DNA from 2 places in the Neorhizobium sp. P1_A6 genome. Region 1 is predicted to be linked to the other one. Evidence: predicted binding sites of a transcription regulator. Region 1 holds the regulator's gene; the other holds the start of a gene.
What was found. Region 1 encodes PhoB, which activates phosphate uptake and scavenging genes when phosphate is short. Its sites were predicted from a motif close to TGTCATNNANCTGTCAT; they were not measured.
Positions count from the first base shown of each region.

Region 2: phnC (phosphonate ABC transporter ATP-binding protein) is a predicted target of PhoB. The motif match lies at 1,429-1,445, and genes of this name have one in related genera.

Region 1 is NZ_JBFTZM010000009.1:192,835-197,450, reverse strand. It holds gene AC1D3C_RS19340 (acetylornithine transaminase) at 1-14, opposite strand, end outside; gene AC1D3C_RS19335 (GcrA family cell cycle regulator) at 423-959, shown strand; gene AC1D3C_RS19330 (PACE efflux transporter) at 1,150-1,587, shown strand; gene phoB (phosphate regulon transcriptional regulator PhoB) at 1,597-2,280, opposite strand; gene phoU (phosphate signaling complex protein PhoU) at 2,302-3,015, opposite strand; gene pstB (phosphate ABC transporter ATP-binding protein PstB) at 3,061-3,876, opposite strand; gene pstA (phosphate ABC transporter permease PstA) at 3,890-4,616, opposite strand, start outside.
Region 2 is NZ_JBFTZM010000010.1:142,152-146,767, forward strand. It holds gene phnD (phosphonate ABC transporter substrate-binding protein) at 1-429, opposite strand, end outside; gene phnC (phosphonate ABC transporter ATP-binding protein) at 511-1,368, opposite strand; gene AC1D3C_RS20385 (DapH/DapD/GlmU-related protein) at 1,483-2,100, opposite strand; gene phnL (phosphonate C-P lyase system protein PhnL) at 2,097-2,807, opposite strand; gene phnK (phosphonate C-P lyase system protein PhnK) at 2,820-3,596, opposite strand; gene AC1D3C_RS20400 (alpha-D-ribose 1-methylphosphonate 5-phosphate C-P-lyase PhnJ) at 3,826-4,616, opposite strand, start outside.

The DNA of each region.
Region 1 (4,616 bases):
GCGGCTTCAGCCATGGCGACATCACTCCTCTAGGCAGTCAAAAAAGGCCGACAAAACCGGCCAGAAAAACCAAAAATGCCGCCCACTGGGCGGCGGGGACACTATCGGGGTTTAGGCCGTCAATGTCAACAAAGCTCGGCGTTTTACGCGTGTTTCGACCGGAAACCGACAGGTGCTGGCTTCTGTGACAAAAATGACTCTCCATCACAGCAAGTTGGGGAAAACCACGAAATCGAATCCCGCAGATTCCTCCGACTCTTGCCACGGAGTCAGCCTCACACTAGGTTAATGATCAATTACTAGACTGCATGCGGCGGAACTAGTCACCTCAAGCATAGATATAGTGGGTGCTGCGAAATGATTTTCGCAGCAAAGGTGGAAGGATTCTGCATGCCAGCAACGTTCAAAGGCGGAGAACGGGCATGAACTGGACAGACGAGCGTGTCGAGAAGCTCAAAAGATTGTGGTCGGAGGGCCTGAGTGCCAGCCAGATCGCAGCACAACTTGGTGGCGTAAGCCGAAATGCCGTGATCGGCAAGGTGCATCGTCTCAGCCTGCCGGGCCGGGCGAAAGCCGGCGGTACGGTTGCGACCGGCCGCGCATCGGCTGCCAAGCGCACGACATCGGCGCCACGGGCTCCGAACTATGCGTCGCGGGTCACGACCCGGACCGTTACCCGCGCCGTCGGCGCGACGATGGTCAAGGAAGAGATCGAGATCGAACCCTACCAGGAGATGGAATATCGTCCCGCCTCCAACGTGGTGGTGCCTATCTCCCGCCGCCTTGCATTGACGGAACTCACCGAGCGCACCTGCAAATGGCCGGTCGGCGACCCGCTCAAGGAAGACTTCCACTTCTGCGGCTGTGAATCCCCGGATGCATCGCCCTATTGCGGTTACCACGCAAAGCTCGCCTACCAGCCGGTCAACGAGCGCCGCAAGGTTGCCGCTCGGGTCTGAGCGGCGGCGCGACACGAGGGCGAAATCGAAGGCGGGCTCAAGGCCCGCTTTTTTTGTTGTGCATGGCAGATATGCCGGCCAAGCCTTGCTCCCGATCGGCATTGCGCCTATCTGAAGGTCAGCGAGGACGACCTCCCCCCATTCGGGCAGAAACTCCGGGACGGCCCGGAAAGCACCCCACGAGGTCATCATGCGCTCGACACGCGACCGTATCCGCCATGCCATCAGCTTCGAACTGATCGGGCTCGCTCTCATCACACCACTCGGCTCCTTCGCCTTCGGCATGCCGGCCGCCGATATCGGCGTGGTCGGCATCGGCAGCGCGACGATCGCCACCGGCTGGAACTATCTCTACAATCTCGGCTTCGACCACCTGATGCAGCGCTTTACCGGCGGCACGCAGAAAAACACCACCATACGCGTGGCGCATGCGGTGCTGTTCGAACTTGGACTGCTGATCGCGCTTCTGCCGCTGATCGCCTGGTATCTCGGCATCAGCCTCGTCCATGCGCTGACGATGGACGTGTCGTTCGCGGTCTTCTACGTGGTCTATGCCTTCGTGTTCAACTGGGCCTACGACCGGATCTTTCCGCTGCCGGAATGGCAGCGGCAGACCGAGGCGGCTTAAAGCCGCCTCTCAGGATTCCATTGAATAACCCGCGCCGCGGACGGTGCGGATGACATCCTGCATATTGGAGAAGTTGAGCGCCTTCCTGAGACGGCCGACATGCACGTCGACGGTGCGCTCGTCGACATAGATGTCGTGACCCCAAACGCCGTCCAGAAGCTGCGACCGCGAGAAAACGCGGCCAGGCGACGCCATCAGGAATTCCAGCAGGCGGAACTCGGTCGGGCCAAGGCGCACTTCGCGGCTCTTGCGGTGAACGCGATGAGTTTCCCGGTCGAGTTCGATATCGCCGCAACGGAGCACGCTGGAGAGCACTTCGGGACGGGCGCGGCGAAGCATCGCCTTGACGCGGGCCATCAGCTCCGGCGTCGAGAAAGGCTTCACCACATAGTCGTCGGCGCCGGTGGCGAGGCCGCGAACACGTTCGCTCTCCTCGCCGCGGGCCGTCAGCATGATGATCGGCAGGCGCTCGGTTTCCGGGCGCATGCGCAGCCGGCGGCAGAGTTCGATGCCTGAAACGCCGGGCAGCATCCAGTCCAGGATCAGAAGGTCGGGTACCCGCTCCTGAAGCCGAATTTCGGCTTCGTCGCCCCGCAAAACGGTATCGACCTCATAACCCTCGGCTTCCAGATTGTAGCGAAGAAGCACGCTCAGCGCTTCTTCGTCTTCTACGACAGCGATTTTCGGCAGCATTTTTGGCCTGCTCCGTCAGTTCTATTCGGTGATCGCGCCGAGCGTATTCGACGAGTCGTCCTTCGGACGATCGCCTTCCGGCTGGGCGCCCGTCGTCATGTAGTAGATGGTCTCGGCTATGTTGGTGGCGTGGTCGCCGATACGCTCGATGTTCTTGGCGCAGAACAGCAGATGCGTGCAGGTGGTGATATTGCGCGGATCCTCCATCATGTAGGTGAGGAGCTCGCGGAACAGCGAGGTGTACATCGCGTCGATTTCCTCGTCGCGGCTGCGGATCGCCTCGGCCTTTTCCGCCGAACGCGTCGAATAGACGTCGAGGACGTCCTTGAGCTGCACGAGGGCGAGATCGGAGAGATGCTCCAGGCCGCGGGCGAGCTTGCGTGGCACGCCGGTGCCCTGAACCGCGATGACGCGCTTGGCGGTGTTCTTGCCAAGGTCGCCGACGCGCTCCAGATCGGAGGCGATGCGCAGCGAACCGACGATCTCGCGAAGGTCGGCCGCAACCGGCTGGCGGCGGGCGATCGTGATAATCGCCTTGTCGCCGATCTCGCGCTCGGCGTGATCGAGGATCACGTCGTCGGAGATGACCTTCTGCGCGAGTGCGGCGTCGGAATTGACCAGCGCGCGCACGGCGTCCGAGCACATCTGCTCGGCGAGGCCGCCCATTTCGGAGATACGGCGGCTCAGGTATTTCAGTTCGTCGTCATAAGCCGACAGGATATGGGTCGATGCCATCTTCTAGTCCTCAAAATTGATTTTCAGGCGGCACAGTCGGCTGGATCAGCCGAAACGGCCCATGATGTAATCCTGGGTGCGCTGGTCGTCGGGATTGGTGAACATCTTGTCGGTGTCGTTCTCCTCGACGAGCTGGCCGAGATGGAACATGGCGGTGCGCTGCGAGACGCGGGCAGCCTGCTGCATCGAGTGCGTCACGATGACGATCGTGTAGTTGGCACGCAGTTCATGGATGAGTTCTTCGACCTTGGCGGTCGCGATCGGATCGAGAGCCGAGCAGGGTTCGTCCATGAGGATGACTTCCGGCGATACGGCGATCGCGCGGGCGATGCACAGACGCTGCTGCTGACCGCCGGAGAGGCCGGTGCCGGATTCATGCAGGCGATCCTTGACTTCGGTCCAGAGGCCGGCGCGCTGCAGGCTCGCCTCGACGATCTGATCCATGTCGGCCTTGTTCTTGGAAAGACCGTGGATGCGCGGACCGTAGGAAATGTTCTCGTAGATGGTCTTCGGGAACGGATTCGGCTTCTGGAAAACCATGCCGACGCGGGCGCGAAGTTCCACGACGTCGATGTTATTGTCGTAGATATCGTCCGTGTCGAGGGTGATCTTGCCGGTGACGCGGCAATTCTCGATCGTGTCGTTCATGCGGTTGAGGCAGCGCAGGAAGGTGGACTTGCCGCAACCGGAAGGACCGATGAGAGCCGTCACAGTGTTTTCGCGGACGTTGAGGTTCACGTCGAAAAGCGCACGCTTTTCGCCGTAATAAACCGAAACGTCCTTACCGATCATCTTGTGGGAAGCATCGCTCATCTTCTGGTCCAGCGCCTTTTCTACTGCCGATTCTGACATCATATTCACTGTCATACTCCTTCTACCAGCGCCGCTCGAAGCGACGCCGCAAGAGAATTGCGCCAACATTCATTAGGATGAGAAACAGGAGCAGGATGATGATTGCTCCCGAGGTACGCTCGACGAACGCGCGCTCAGCTTCGTTCGCCCACATGTAGATCTGGACCGGCAGCGCCGTCGACGGGTCGAGCGGCGTGGTCGGATAGTTGGCAACGAATGCCACCATGCCGATCAGGAGTAGCGGTGCGGTTTCGCCAAGGGCATGAGCCAGGCCGATGATGGTGCCGGTCAGGATGCCCGGCATGGCAAGCGGCAGGACATGGTGGAAGATCGTCTGCATCTTCGAGGCGCCGAGCCCGAGGGCGGCGGCACGGATCGATGGCGGCACGGCCTTCAAGGCGGCGCGCGTCGCGATGATGATCGTCGGCAGCGTCATGAGGGTGAGCACCAGACCACCAACGAAGGAGGCCGAGCGCGGCAGGCCCATGAAGTTGACGAACACCGCCAGACCGAGCAGACCGTAGACGATCGAGGGAACGGCCGCGAGATTGTTGATGTTCACCTCGATCAGATCGGTGAACTTGTTCTTCGGGGCAAATTCCTCGAGATAGATCGAAGCGGCGACGCCGATCGGCAGCGCCAGGACAAGCACGATCAGCATCATGTAGAACGAGCCGATGAGTGCGACGCCGACACCGGCTGCTTCCGGACGGCTCGATGCGCCGTTGACGAAAATGCCACCGTTGAAG
Region 2 (4,616 bases), on a different contig from region 1:
AAAGCCGATCTTCTTGCCCTTGGCATCGGCGAGCGTCTTGATGCCCGAATCTTTGCGGGCAACCATGATCGAGTAGTAGCCGGTCGAACCGTCGGCCTGTTTGGTTGTCAGGACCGGGGTAACGGCGTTCGGGTCCTTGATGTAGATCGAAGCGTAGGAGGATGCACCCATGACGGCGAGGTCGATCGTGCCGCCGAGCAGACCCTGGATGACGCCGTTATAGTTCGGCGACGGGAAAAGCTTGACGTCCGAAGCGCCGGTCGCGGCGATCAGGCCCGGCTTGACGCATTCGGTGCGGCGAACCTGGTCGGCTTCGTTTTCGCCGCCATCGAGGCCGATGCGCAGAACGGGTGCGCTCTGGGCGTGGGCCTGGCCGGCGACGGCAGCGATGGCGATCGTCGCCATCAGGATCTTGCGGAATGCAGACATGGAAGTCTCCTTTGGTGATTGGGGTGGTCAACCCGGAAAGGGCGTCAGTCTTCCGGCCGCGGGTCGGCAGCCGGAAACAGGTCAGCGCATGGCGGCGGCTTCGGCCATCATGCCGGATGTGTCGATCGCGACCGGAGCCTCGCCGCGACGGGTGGAGGCGAGGCTGGTCGACGTCATCGTCTCGTCGATCCCGGCGCCATCCCTGTCGGAGCCGTAGATCTCGCGCACCGCATTGGCATTGAGCTCCTGCGGCGGTCCGTCGAAGACGACGCGGCCGCCCGCCATGCCGATGATCCGTTCGCAATAGCTGCGGGCTGTGTCGAGCGTGTGCAGATTGGTGATGACAGTGATGCCTTCGCGCTCGTTGATGTCGCGCAACGCGTCCATGACGATCTTGGCATTGAGCGGATCGAGCGAGGCGATCGGCTCGTCGGCGAGCATCATTTTTGGCGCCTGCACCAGCGCACGGGCAATCGCCACCCGCTGTTGCTGTCCGCCGGACAATGTTCCGGCGGCCTGCAACGCCGTCTGTTCGATGCCGAGCCGCTCGAGCGCCGCCATCGCCATGACGCGCTCGTCACGGCTGAAGATTTTCAAGAGGCTCATGGTCGTCGAACGGTGATTGAGACGGCCGAGCAGCACATTGGTCATCACGTCGAGGCGCGGCACCAGGTTGAACTGCTGGAAGATCATCGCGCAGTCGCGCTGCCAGTTGCGCAGTGCCCGGCCCTTGAGGGAGGAGACCTCGGCGCCGTTGAAGTAGATGGAGCCGGAACTCGGCTCCTGCAGACGGTTGATCATCCGCAGCAGGGTCGATTTGCCGGCGCCGGAGCGGCCGATGATGCCGACCATTTGGCCTTGGGGAATCTCGACGTTCACGGCATTCACCGCGATACGATCGCCGAAACGGCGGGTGATGTCCCTCAACTCGAACTTCATGCTCTCTCGCCAATTCAGCCTTTTTCTGAGAGCTCGATAGCGATGGTTGATGAAGTCTGAATGTCGGTTTTATGTCGGTTTTATTATATTCCGAAAGTGCCCGTCACGCTTCCGTTACGTGGCATGACGGGACACGAATTCCTCTGCCGAAAGTGCCCGGAAATCATCGAGCGCAGCTCTCAGTTTCAGGTGATCCCAGTCCCACCAGGCAAGCCGGTCCATCGCCTCGCCGACCGCTTTTGTGAAACGCTCGCGGATGAGTTTCGCCGGCACGCCGCCGACGATCGTATAGGGCGCGACGTCCTTCGAGACGACCGCCCCGGCTCCGATCACAGCGCCGTTGCCGACAGTGACGCCCGGTAGCACGGTGGCGCCGTGGCCGATCCACACGTCATGGCCGATGGTGACGCGATGGTCGCGCCGCCATTCGAAGAAGCTCTTTTCGTCTTCCGCGTCGTCCCAGTAGCTGGCGGCGCGATAGGTGAAGTGGTGCAGCGTCGCCCGCCAGGTCGGGTGGTTGGTGGCGTTGATGCGCACCGAGGCCGCCATGTTGACGAACTTGCCGATCGTCGCACACCAGATCGAGCCGTCCTGCATGATATAGGAATAGGCGCCGATCTCGGCCTCGCTGATGCGGCAGCGCTCGGAAACTTCCGTATACGGGCCGAGCGTGGAATTGCTGACATTTGCCGTTTCGTGGATTGCGGGCTCGAGCCCCACCTTGACGCTCATGCGGCGACTGCCTTTCGCGGAGAAAATTGGGAGACGTCGAGAACGCGGTCTGCCACCGCCTCGCGCACTTCCTCGTCGTGGAAGATGCCGAGAAGGGCGACGCCCTCGCGTTTCTTGTCCGCGATCATGTCCATGACGACGCGCCGGTTGACAGCGTCGAGCGAAGCGGTCGGCTCGTCGAGGAGCAGGATGCGGTGGCTGGTGATGAAACCGCGGGCAATGTTGACCCGCTGCTGTTCGCCGCCTGAAAACGTGGCGGGCGGCAGGGTCCAGAGCTCCTGCGGCAGGTTGAGCTTGGCCAGCAGCTCAGCCGCCTTGCCGCGCGCTTCCGGGGCTGCAATACCGCGGGCGACCAGCGGTTCGGCGACCACGTCGAGCGCGGAGACCCGCGGCACGGTGCGCAGGAATTGGCTGACATACCCGAGCGTATGGCGGCGCACGTCGAGCACGGTGCGCGGATCGGCGCGGGCGATATCGACGAGCCGCTCCTTGTGATCGACGAGGATCTGCCCGGCATCGACGGCGTAGTTGCCATAGAGCATCTTCAGGATCGAGCTCTTGCCGATGCCCGACGGGCCGCCAAGCACGACACATTCGCCGCTCGCAACCGAAAAATTCACATCGTTGACGACCGGCAGCTTGATGCCGTCGCGCAGATGCATGGTGAAGCTCTTGAAGACCTCGGAAACGACGAGGGGAGTTGCCATGATCGTTTTTCCTCAGACCTGAAGAATGGAAGAGACGAGAAGCTGGGTATAAGGCTCGCGCGGATCGTCGAGCACCCGGTCGGTCAGCCCGTGTTCAATCACATGGCCGTCCTTCATCACCATCATCCGGTGGGACAGGAGGCGGGCGACCGCAAGATCGTGGGTGACGACGATCGCCGACAGGCCGAGATCGTTGACGAGGCCGCGCACGAGATCGAGCAGGCGAGCCTGGACCGAGACGTCGAGGCCGCCGGTCGGCTCGTCCATGAAGACCAGCCGCGGGCCGGTGACGAGGTTGCGGGCGATCTGCAGGCGCTGGCGCATCCCGCCGGAAAAGGCGCGCGGCTGGTCGTCGATGCGGTCGGTGCCGATTTCGACGCGGGTCAGCCAGTCGCTCGCCGTCTCGCGGATCTTGCCGTAATGCCGGTCGCCGACGGCCATCAGCCGTTCGCCGACATTGGCGCCGGCCGAAACCGTCATCCGCAGGCCGTCGGCCGGGTTCTGGTGCACGAAGCCCCAGTCGGTGCGCATCAGGAAGCGTCGCTCGGCCTCGCTCATATGGTAGAGGTCGCGGAAATTGCCGTCGCGCATCCGGTATTCGACACTGCCGGCCGTCGGCATCAGCCGGGTCGACAGGCAGTTGAGCAGCGTCGTCTTGCCGGAGCCGGATTCACCGACGATGGCAAGCACTTCGCCCGGCCACAGATCGAAGGAAACATCCTTGCAGCCGATCCGGCTGCCATAGAATTTCGAGACGCCGCTGACTTTGAGAAGAGGGGTGTCGGTCATGGCGTTTTGTCCTTGAATGTCGGCGCGTGGGGTTCACCCCCCTCTGTCCTGCCGGACATCTCCCCCTCAAGGGGGGAGATCGGCAAGCGGGTAAGCCTCAGCCCCAAATGGGATCGGGCAGTTCGATAAGCGGTGTCTTCAAGAGGGATCGAGCGGGTGTGTCTATCCAATCTCCCCCCTTGAGGGGGAGATGTCCGGCAGGACAGAGGGGGGTAAGCCACAACCAGTGTCATTCCGCTGCCTCCTTGGCAGGCGCCAGCAGAGCGCCGGCATGGCCGTGTTCGCGGCGGTCCTCGCAATTGTCGGTGTCGGAGCAGACGAACATGCGGCCGCCCTTGTCGTCGAGTACCACTTCGTCGAGATAGACATTCTCGGCGCCGCAGAGCGCGCAGGGTTTGTCGAAGGTCTGGATTTCGAACGGATGATCCTCGAAGTCGAGGCTCACGACGTCCGTATAGGGCGGCACCGCGTAGATGCGCTTTTCGCGGCCGGCGCCGAACAGCTGCAGCGCCTCCGAGCGGTGCATTTTCGGATTGTCGAATTTTGGCGTCGGCGACGGGTCCATGACGTAGCGACCGGCGACCTTCACCGGATAAGCATAGGTCTTCGAAATGCGGCCGTTATGGGCGATGTCCTCGTAGAGCTTCACATGCATGAGCCCGTATTCTTCGAGCGCATGCATCTTGCGGGTCTCGGTCTCGCGCGGCTCGAGGAAGCGCAGGGGTTCCGGGATCGGCACCTGGTAGACGAGGACTTGGCCCTCGGCGAGCTTGTGCTCGGGAATGCGGTGGCGGGTCTGGATGATCGTCGCGTCCTTGGTATGGGTGGTGACGGCGACATTGGCGACCTTCTGGAAGAAGGCTCGGATCGAGACCGCATTGGTCGTATCGTCGGCGCCCTGGTCGATCACTTTCAGCACGTCTTCCGGGCCGATAATCGCGGCGGTCACCTGCACGCCGCCGGTGCCCCAGCCGTAGGGCATCGGCATCTCGCGGGAGGCGAAAGGCACCTGGTAACCGG